DNA from 3 places in the Plantactinospora solaniradicis genome. Region 1 is predicted to be linked to each of the others. Evidence: riboswitches for the same ligand, from Rfam matches in the RefSeq annotation. Region 1 holds a riboswitch; each other region holds the start of a gene.
What was found. Region 1 has a riboswitch for cyclic di-AMP ahead of ACFP2T_RS35980 (C39 family peptidase). Riboswitches for the same ligand answer to the same signal wherever they lie in the genome.
Positions count from the first base shown of each region.

Region 1 (3,267 bases):
AGCAGCCGGGTACCCCCGGGGAGGTATCCGTGCGGACCGGGGATGTACGGGTAGTAGCGGAACACCGGTGCCCCGATCACCAGAACCGTGTCGTAGCCGGCCAGTTTCTCGGCGAGCGGGCCGATGGCCGGCGGCAGCAGCCCCTGGAACTGCGGGTGGTCCTGCGGAAAGCCGATGCGGTCCGCGAACGGCGGCTGCCAGACCGGTGCCCCCAGCCGTTCGGCCAGGGCGACGGCCTCGGCCCAGCCGCCGCTGCGGTCGATGCCGGCGCCGATCACCAGCATCGGGTTCCGGCTCCGCGCCAGGATCTCGACGAACTTGGCCAGTACCTCCGGATCGGGCGCGACCCGGGTGCTCACCCGGCGTACCACCGGAGGGCCGGAGGCCGGCTCGTCCCAGTCGTCGAGCGGCAGCGACAGGTAGACCGGGCCGGCCGGTGCCTGCACGGCGGTGGCGTACGCCCGCATGAACGCCTCCGGGATGTCCTGGGCACGCAGTGGTTCATGGCTCCATTTGACGTACGGCTCGGGTAACTGGGTCGGGCGCACATTCGTCAGCATCGGTTCGAACAAATTCATCGTCCGGGTCTGTTGGCCAGCGCTGACGATCATCGGTGTCTTGTTGTGCCAGGCGGTGACGAGGCTGCCCATTCCGTTTCCGGTGCCGGGTGCGGTGTGCAGGTTGACGTGTACGGGTCTTCCGCTCGCCTGGGCGTAGCCGTCCGCCATCGCGACCGCGGAGGCCTCCTGGAGGGCCAGTACGTAGGTGAAGTCGGCCGGAAAGTTCTTCAGGAATGGCTCCTCGGTCGACCCCGGGTTACCGAACACGGTGGTCAGGCCGAGGGAACGGAGCAGGTCGTAGGTCGCTTCGTGCACCGTTGTCATCGGATGGAGCCTCCTGGAGTCCTCGTCCCACGGGCGGACCACCGGGCTAACCCGCTCATTTCCGTCATACCGTACGCGTACATGATCATGCCGCTTTATCCGTACGGCCCGTCGGCGGCCCGAAGCGGGGGACGATCGGGCGAAATCGCGGCGTCGGTCACTGTTTCCGCTGCTGAGAGGGGTTGGCATGGACGGAACCGGGCCAGTAATGTCGGCGGGTCTGGTCCGGCCCATTGGTTGCCATGCGGGTGACACCGGAGCAGACCCGTCGAGTCGTTAAGTAACGAACCGGGGACCCACAGTTATCTGGGGTGAATCCGCGAGCCACGGCCCGCGGTAGGGCGGCCTTCCCGCCCGAATCCGTCAGCTAACCCGGTAGGCGGAGTCGGAAGGAGAACCTGTACGTGCCGTACCCCCCGGGCTCCGGCCCATCCCCCCAGCTCAATCGCTTCACCGCGCGCCGACTACCGGTTGCCGTGCCCCTGCCCCCGGCCCCCCGGCCCGAAGCGGGTCGCTGACCCCGGCCAGATAGCGGTTTGTGACGCGAGGACGGCTCGGGGCCGCTGGCCCCGGTGAGCTTCTCGGCCCCCGGTGAGGCCCGGCCCCGGTGCGCAATGCGCCGGCCGGCCCGCAGCGGCTCGGAGATGGTGCCGAACCACGGTGTGCCTTGGACGGCCAGGCCGGAAGAACTGTTTCCGCGCTGATAAGCGTGGCATCGCGTCGCATTCTCGACAGCGGATAGAAACGACGCGTGACCGGTCGAATTCAAACGACTGGTAACGCGTATTTCCCTGGAGGATCACGTTGAACCATCCCGTTTACCAGCGGCTCAGAAATGCCACGTCCGGAGGCCGTACCCGGCTCGCGCTCGCCGCGGCCGTGGTCGCGGCGGCGGCGTCCACCACCGGCGTCGCGCTGGCCTCGACCGGGCAGTCCGCGACGCCCACCGACACCTCGACCGTGGCCGTCGCGGAACTGGGCCGGTCCGCCGCCCAGGCCGAGGCGGCGGAGACGACCGCACCGGGAACGGCCGCGCCGGCCAGCCCGTCGGACCCGGCGACCGCCGAGCCGACCCGTGCGGCGTCGAGCGCGGCGAAGGCGGCCCCGACCAGCACCCCGAGCAAGCGGCCGGCGCCGCCGGCCAGCAAGGTGCTCGACTACCAGTTCCAGGCCCAGATCAACGGCTGGTACTGCGGCCCGGCGGCCACCCGGATCGCCCTGACCGTCCGCGGCGAGCGGCCGAGCCAGGACGAGGTGGCCGGTGACCTCGGCACCACCATGAACGGAACGAACTCCGCCCAGGACACCACCCGGGTGCTCAACAAGGTCATCGGCACCGACTTCTACCGGAGCACCATGCTCTCCGGTGGGGCGGCGAGCCCGGCCCAGATGGACCAGCTCCAGGCCGACGTCGTACACGCGGTCACCAACGGGTACGCCGTGGTGGCCAACATCGCGGGCTCGGCCACGGATGTCGACGGTGGCTGGCACGGCTACCCCGGCGGCCACTACCTGACCGTGGTCGGCTACCGCGACGACGGACGTACGGTGAAGATCGCCGACCCGGCCATCCCGGGCGACGACAGCACCTACTGGATGACCACCATCGACCTGGCAAACTGGGCAGCCACCCGGGGCTACTCGTCCTGACCCGGTAGCGCCGGTTCGGTTCCGTCCGCCGGCCCACCTCATCCGTCCGTGCGTCCCGTGCCGACGCGGGCGGATGAGTGGGCCGGCGGACGTCGTCCGGCACCCATTCGACACTGTTTCCGACTTCCTGCCCGGATCCGGGCGGCGCCGGCCGAGCCGGACGCGAGACGGCCTCGCGGCGCGGACCCGTGCCGGAACCCGGGCCGCCGTCAGGCCGCTGGCGCCGGGGGCAGGGTCGTCGGCGCCGGCGCCGGCGCCGCGGGCGGGGTCGTCGGCGTCTGGCGCCCGACGACGAACTCCCCGTACTCGGCGACCGGGGTGAAGCCGAGCCGTCGGTACAGCGCGATCGCGGCGACGTTGTCCGCCTTGACGTTCAGGGTCACCTGGTCGACGGTGTCCAGCAGCCGCCGGCAGAGCGCCGCCACCGCCGCCGTGGCCAGTCCCTGCCCCCGGACGCGGGGGTGGGTGGTGACGTTGCCCAGGGCGCTCACCCGGTACTTGGGGGACCAGACGTGCACCCCGGCCACCGCGAGCAGTTCGCCGTCGCGACGCACCCCGACGTACTGGCCGGTCTCGATCATCCGCTGGTCGAACCAGTTCTCCGGGTAGGCCGCCGCGTAGAGCACGGCCAACTCGGGTACGTCGGCCGGTCCGAGCAGCTCGCCGGCCGGCGCCACCCGGTCCAGCCTGCCGGCGTCGGTGAGGGCCATCTTCAGGTGCGTGCCGCGCGGCT
Region 1 covers NZ_JBHSPR010000046.1:12,900-16,166, reverse strand. Annotated here, with positions in the region: gene mdlC (benzoylformate decarboxylase) at 1-884, opposite strand, end outside; cyclic di-AMP (ydaO/yuaA leader) riboswitch at 1,141-1,281, shown strand; gene ACFP2T_RS35980 (C39 family peptidase) at 1,689-2,534, shown strand; gene ACFP2T_RS35975 (GNAT family N-acetyltransferase) at 2,744-3,267, opposite strand, start outside.

Region 2 (3,267 bases), on a different contig from region 1:
TGCTGGCGGTCCAGCGGGATGTCGTACCGGTCGGCGAGGTAGCGCACCAGCTTGGCCGAGGTGCGGTACATCGCCTCGGTGTACCAGGTGCCCTGCGCGGCGTAGCCCTCGTGCTCGAGCCCGATCGCCTTGGCGTTGACGTACCAGTTGCCGGCGTGCCAGGCGACGTCCTTGGCCTTCACGTGCTGCGCGATGTGCCCGTCCGCCGAGCGCAACGTGTACTGCCAGCTCACGTAGGTGGGATCCTGCACCAGGCGCAGCGTGGTGTCGTAGCTCCCCTCGGTGTCGTGGATGACGATGTACTCGATCTTCTGCCGTCCCGGCCGGTCGGACAGGTCGTGGTTGCCGTAGTCACCGGCACCGAACGCCTGGTACGGCGCGGGGATCCATTCGCAGGAGATGTCGCGCGGGCACTCCAACCCGTCCGGCCGGGCGGGTTTGCGCAGGCCGAGCCGGTCCAGCCAGGCTCGGGCCGGTACGAGTCCGGGGTGCGCGGCCAGGATGATCCGATGGCCGTCGTCGGTGGTCCGGGCCGCACCCTCGGTGATGGTCCGGAAGACCTCGTCGGCGAAGGTCCGCGCGGCGTCCGCACTGTCGCTGCCGGCGTACCGGGCCACCGCGCCGTACCAGGCCGCGGGGTCGCTGGTCCGGCCGGTCGGTCCGGCCAGCGCCTTCTGGTACGACGCGAGCAGCGCCGCCCCGCCCCGAATGTTCACCGCCGGTTCGGTCCGCAGTGCCCGCTCGTCGACCCCGGTCAGCGCGGCGGCGGCGTCGAGGGTCTGCGCACCCGGTGCCGGTGCCGCGCTGTCCCCTCCGGTGGTGGTTCCCTCGTCCGTGACGCTCGGGTGCAACGGTGCGGCGGGCCGGGCGCTGTCGCCACGCCGGTCCTCGCCGTGTTCGTGGGGCGGTCCGGCCAGCCCGTCGAGATAGGCGAAGTCGGTGAGGTGCATCGGGCCGTACCCGCCGCTGGTGCTCGGCGTGCCGGCGTTGGTGTCCCAACGAGATTCCAGATAGGAGACGCCGAGCAGAACGCTTTCCGGTACGCCGAATTCGCTCGCCGCGGCCGCGTACTCCTGTTGCCGGCCGTCGGTCGCCGGAGCCGCCGCCGGCGCGGGGCCGGACGGCACCAGCGCGACGGCGCCGACCACGGCGGTACCGAGCGCGATTCTCCTGCTCAACGGCATTGTCGTCCGAGGCATCGAACCTCCATTCGCCGGGGGTGGGCTTGATGATCACCCTCCACCCGGGACCGGCGTCCGTCAATAGCTGCCGGCCTCACTCATCACGATGTAGGAAATCTTCACCTATTTCAGAGGGCGTTCGGACGCTTGTTCGCTCAGTTTCGGACGCTTGTTCGCTCGCACCCTCAGCGAGCATCCCGATACGTAACGAATCGACTCGGATCACGGGTTGCGTTTGAATAACAGGCTTCTCTAATGTTGGGGACCGTCGGAGACGACGGCAGGCCGCCCAACCGGGCGGCGACGTCTCTACACCGCCGAATCGTCGAATATCAGCGAACCGGGGACCCGGGCACCATGGGGTGAATCCGCGTCAGCGGTAGGGCGAATCTCTTCCCGCCCGAACCCGTCAGCTAACCCGGTAGGCGGGCTACGGAAGAAGGAGTACGGACCCCGGTGGCTCCCCTTGCCCCGCGGTCGCAGTCCCTCCGGTCGGTAACGACCGGTGCCGGGACGGCGACACCGCCTTTGCGAAGGTCCATTCTCGTCGCCGCATTCGCCGTGCTGGCCAGCGTCGCCGTGCTGTTCGTGGGCACCACGCCGGCCCTCGCCGAACCCTCGGTGGCCGAGATCGAGAAGCAGATCGACACGGCCTGGCGCAAGCTCGAACCGATCGTCGAGAAGCACAACGCCACCCGGCAGGACCTGACCGCGAAGAAGGCCCAGGCCAAGACGCTCCGGAACAAGATCGCCCCACTCCAGACGCAGATCGACGCCGCGATGGACCGGGTGAGCGAGTTCGCCGTGGAGGCGTACAAGGGCGACAAGGCCTCGTCGATCAACGCCCTACTGACCAACAAGTCGCCGGCCGCACTCGTCGGCCAGCTCTCGGTACTCGACCAGTTCGCCCGCCAGCAGCAGCGCGACGTGCAGGCGGTGATCGACCTCAGGGACAAGTACGACGCCCAGAAGCGCCCGCTCGACACCCTGGTCAGCCAGCTCACCAAGACCGAGGCCGAACTGGCCAAGAAGAAGAAGGAAATCGACGCCGAGGTCGACCGGCTACAGAAGCTGCGGATCCAGGCGTACGGCAACGGTTCCGCCGGTCCGCTCGCCCCGGCACCCTGCCCGGCCACCTACCCCGGTGGCAACGCCGGCAAGGCGGTCAAGTTCGCCTGCCAGCAGATCGGCAAGCCGTACGTGTGGGGTGCCGAAGGCCCCAACTCGTACGACTGCTCCGGCCTGACCCTGGCCGCCTGGGCCAAGGGCGGCGTGTCGTTGCCGCACAACGCCCGCGCGCAGCGTGGGAAGGTCAAGTCGGTCAGCCGCTCCGAGCTCCGACCCGGTGACCTGGTCTTCTACTACGCCGACCTCAGCCACGTCGGGATGTACGTCGGAGGTGGTTGGATCGTGCACGCTTCCCGGGCCGGCGAGCCGGTCAAGATGAAGCGGATGGACGACGGCGAAATCCACAGCTTCGGCAGACCCGGCTGATCCAGTCCGTCGGTCGACCGGAAGCCGAACCCGGAAGACCGCACAGCACGTCGAGAGGCCCCCGTCGCAGTCGCGGCGGGGGCCTCTCGTATCGGTAGTACCCGGTAGTACCGCGGGCGGTGCGCAGCGCGGCGGTTCGGGTCAGCTCAGCGGGTGGGCCAGGTGTGCCAGTTCTGCCACGAGCGGCTCGGGGTCGGCCCGCGCTGCCCCTGGTAGCGCGAGCCGTAGACGGCCGAGCCGTACGGGTGCGCGGACGGCGACGAGAGCCGGAAGATGCAGAGCTGGCCGATCTTCATCCCGGGCCACAACCTGATCGGCAGGTTGGCGACGTTGGACAGCTCCAGGGTGACGTGGCCGGAGAACCCGGGGTCGATGAAGCCCGCGGTCGAGTGGGTGAGCAGGCCGAGCCGCCCCAGACTGGATTTGCCTTCCAGCCGGCCGGCGAGCTGGTCGCCGAGCGAGATCACCTCGAGTGTCGACGCGAGCACGAACTCGCCGGGGTGCAGCACGAAGGGCTCGCCGTCCGGCACGTCGACCAGCGAGGTCAGTTCGTCCTGCTGGATCGCCGGGTCGATGTGGGTGTAGAGATGGT
Region 2 covers NZ_JBHSPR010000018.1:472,091-475,357, forward strand. Annotated here, with positions in the region: gene ACFP2T_RS23885 (N-acetylmuramoyl-L-alanine amidase) at 1-1,199, opposite strand, end outside; cyclic di-AMP (ydaO/yuaA leader) riboswitch at 1,487-1,625, shown strand; gene ACFP2T_RS23890 (C40 family peptidase) at 1,710-2,675, shown strand; gene dcd (dCTP deaminase) at 2,822-3,267, opposite strand, start outside.
Region 2: another riboswitch for cyclic di-AMP. It lies ahead of ACFP2T_RS23890 (C40 family peptidase); the one in region 1 lies ahead of ACFP2T_RS35980 (C39 family peptidase).

Region 3 (3,267 bases), on a different contig from region 1:
GAAGCTCAACTCAACGAAGACGGCTGGGACGGATTTGCTGCTTTCCTAAGCGCCGCCTTCTTCTACGCAATCGATCTACATTTCGACGGGAGGCGTGACGACCGTGCGATCAGGCAGTTCGTAGCCGAACTGCGATCCGATAACGCAGATGTAGCCGATCAAATCGATGCCGGGCAGGCCGAGAACGCCATCTTCGCAGTCTTGGACTCTTCGGTGGATCTTGAGGCTCCGCCGGAGATGCTTGGCAGAGTGCAAACCTTCGCCGTACATAAGGTCCTAGTCGAGGCAAACCTCTCCGACGCCGAACTGGATTCACTGCTCAGCCGAGCCAAGCAGCTCGCCGAAAGCTAAGGAATTCCGCCAGTCCTTCCTCACGTCCAAGAAGAGTACCTGGCAATTTTCCTTTCTACGGAAGCGAGGAGAACAGGCCTGGCGCGTCAGGGTCACTACCAGTCTCCAGCTCGAACGATTCTCTGTGCGGCCTACGAGCCGGCACTGGGAACACAGCCGCAGCCGTGAGGTCCGCGACGGCGATCTGCAGACCGGCAACGATCCTGTCCAGCAAGTCCGCCTGCTGCGGCTCAAGCTCCACCAGCCGGCGAAGCGCAGGGAGCTACCCGACTGGAAGGCCAACCTGAACAAGCAGCACCGGACCGTCCGAGCGCAGGTCGAGCACGCCCTGACCAGGATGAAGTGCTTCAAGATCCTTCGCGACTACCGCCGCGCCGCCCGCACATTGGCCGACACCGCTTCCGGTATCGCCCACCTCCACAACATCATCCTCGCGGGGTGACGGCAGCACCGTTGCCAGGCAACGCTTTCACCGAGTTGCGAGACATCCTTTAGCGCGGGGAGCTGACAATTCCCATCCTCCTGTCATCGAGAGATAACGGTACGTACGCCCCTTTGACCCTCCATGGACGACCGGCTGTCAGGTCGCGTGGTCCGTGATCTGGTTGAGGGTTTGATGCCGCGCCGGTCAACTTCGGTCCTTCAGCCGCCACGAAAGCCACCCCCCGGGTGCCACGTCGACGCACAAGCCCCACAACGTTCGCCTGACCCACACCGCAGCGAAAGTTGATCGGACGGCGGGGTTGTAGGGGCACCCGAACCAGGCGCATTTTCCACGCCCGGCCGCTCACTTCCACCACATTGACCCGGTTGGTCCGGTAAGCTGACCCCGGTTTCGCCCGGTGGCGTCCCCTCCGTGCCGGCGCGACCGCCGCCGAATCACCTTCGGGTGAGCCGGGGACCCAGGTAGGTGGGGTGAGTCCGCGACCGCGGTAGGGACTTGTTCCGTCCCGAACCCGTCAGCTAACCCGGTAGGCGGCCGACGGAGGGACATGCATGACGGGATCCAGACGTCGGCGGTTACCGCTGGTCCTGGCACTGCTCGCCACGGTCGGCGCGCTCGCCGGAGCGGCGGCCCGACCCGGCGCGGCGGCGGCACACAACCCCGCCACCCTCGGCGACGAGGGCGACACGCCACTGCTCCGCGACGTGCTCGAATCCACCGGACGAGGCTATCTACAGGCCAGGAACGCGCTGGCGAACGCCAAGGCCCGGCAGGCGAAGCTGGCCGCCGAACTCGTCCGCGTCGAGCGCCGGATAGCCGAACTGAGGCCGCAGATCGAACTGGTCGCCCGCAACGCGTACCAGACCGGCCGGATCGGCCCGGTGCTGGCGCTGCTGCACGCCGGCTCGGCCGACGAGTTCCTGGAGCGCGCCCGGGGGCTGGAGGTCGTGGCCATGCGGGACAACGACACGCTGCGTCGACTGGGGCAGGCCCGGGACCGGGCCGCCCGGGCGAAGCTGGCACTCGACGCCGAGGTCGTCGAGGAACGCAGGCAGCTCTCCATCATGCTGCGGCAGAGGCAGGCGGCCGAACGCGCGCTGGCGCTGGTCGGCGGCGCCTCGACCGGCGGCTTCGTGGTGGCCAACTCACCGGTCGCCCGGTCGGCGCCACGCAACAGCGACGGCTCCTGGCCGCCGCAGTCGTGCAACCAGCCCGATCCGACCACCCCGGGCTGCGTCAGCCCACGCACGCTGCACGCGTTCACCGAGGCCCGCCGGGCCGGCTTCACCCGGTTCACCTCGTGCTACCGCTCCGGCGGGCCGTACGAGCACCCCAAGGGCCGGGCCTGCGACTTCTCCGCCCTGCCGGGTGGGTTCGGCGGGGACGCCAAGGGACCCGACCGGACCTACGGCAACAACCTCGCCGCCTTCTTCGTCCGCAACGCCGACCTGCTGGGCGTGCTCTACGTCATCTGGTACCGGCAGATCTGGCTGCCGACGACCGGCTGGAAGTCGTACGGCGGTGCGCACGGGGACCCGTCCAGCGACCACACGAACCACGTACACCTGTCGCTGCTCTAGGCGGAGGCGGAGGCGGACGGCGCCCGGGTCGGCCTACGGCTCGTGCTCCGGGGTCCGTCGCACCGGTGCCCGACCGGCCGGCTGCGCCGGTTGTGGTCCGGACGGTTCGATCGGCGGCACCGGCCGGGTCACCGGGTTGTTGCAGGTGACCCGGAGCAGCTCACCGTGGTGCAGCAACTCCATGACGTCGTCGGGATCACCGTCCCGCAGCACGTACGTCGCCTCGTGCGACCGCACGTCCACCCGCAGGTGCACCCCGCGCCAGCGGAGCGAGAACTCCAACCGGTCGATCCGGCTCGGCAGTCGAGGGGTGAAGGCCAGCGTCTCGAAGTGGTCCCGCAGCCCGCCGAACCCGGCCACCAGGGCGATCCAGGCGCCGGCCAGCGAGGCGACGTGTACGCCGTCCCGGGTGTTCTGGTTGAGGTCGTGCAGATCCATCAGGGCGGCCTCGCCCAGATAGTCGTGCGCCAACTCCAGGTGCCCGACCTCGGCCGCCAGCACCGCCTGGGTGCACGCCGACAGCGACGAGTCGCGGACCGTGCGCCGCTCGTAGTAGGCGAAGTTCGCCGCCTTCTCCTCGTCGGTGAACGCGTCCCCCCGCCAGTGCATCGCCAACACCAGATCGGCCTGCTTGATCACCTGTTTCCGGTACAGGTCGAAGTACGGATAGTTGAGCAGCAGCGGGTACTGCTCCGGGGGCGTACCGGCGAAGTCCCACTCCTGGAACCGGGTGAAGCCCTCCACCTGCGGATGCACCCCGAGTTCCGGGTCGTACGGGATGTGCATGTCGTTCGCGGCGTCCCGCCAGGCGGCGGTCTCCTCGTCGTCGACGCCCAACCGGTACGCCTGCTCGCCGTGCCGGGCGGCGGCGTCGGCGGCGGCCAGCAGGTT
Region 3 covers NZ_JBHSPR010000017.1:88,150-91,416, forward strand. Annotated here, with positions in the region: gene ACFP2T_RS20090 (hypothetical protein) at 1-351, shown strand, start outside; gene ACFP2T_RS20095 (transposase family protein) at 572-793, shown strand; cyclic di-AMP (ydaO/yuaA leader) riboswitch at 1,214-1,344, shown strand; gene ACFP2T_RS20100 (coiled-coil domain-containing protein) at 1,348-2,376, shown strand; gene ACFP2T_RS20105 (glycoside hydrolase family 65 protein) at 2,410-3,267, opposite strand, start outside.
Region 3: another riboswitch for cyclic di-AMP. It lies ahead of ACFP2T_RS20100 (coiled-coil domain-containing protein); the one in region 1 lies ahead of ACFP2T_RS35980 (C39 family peptidase).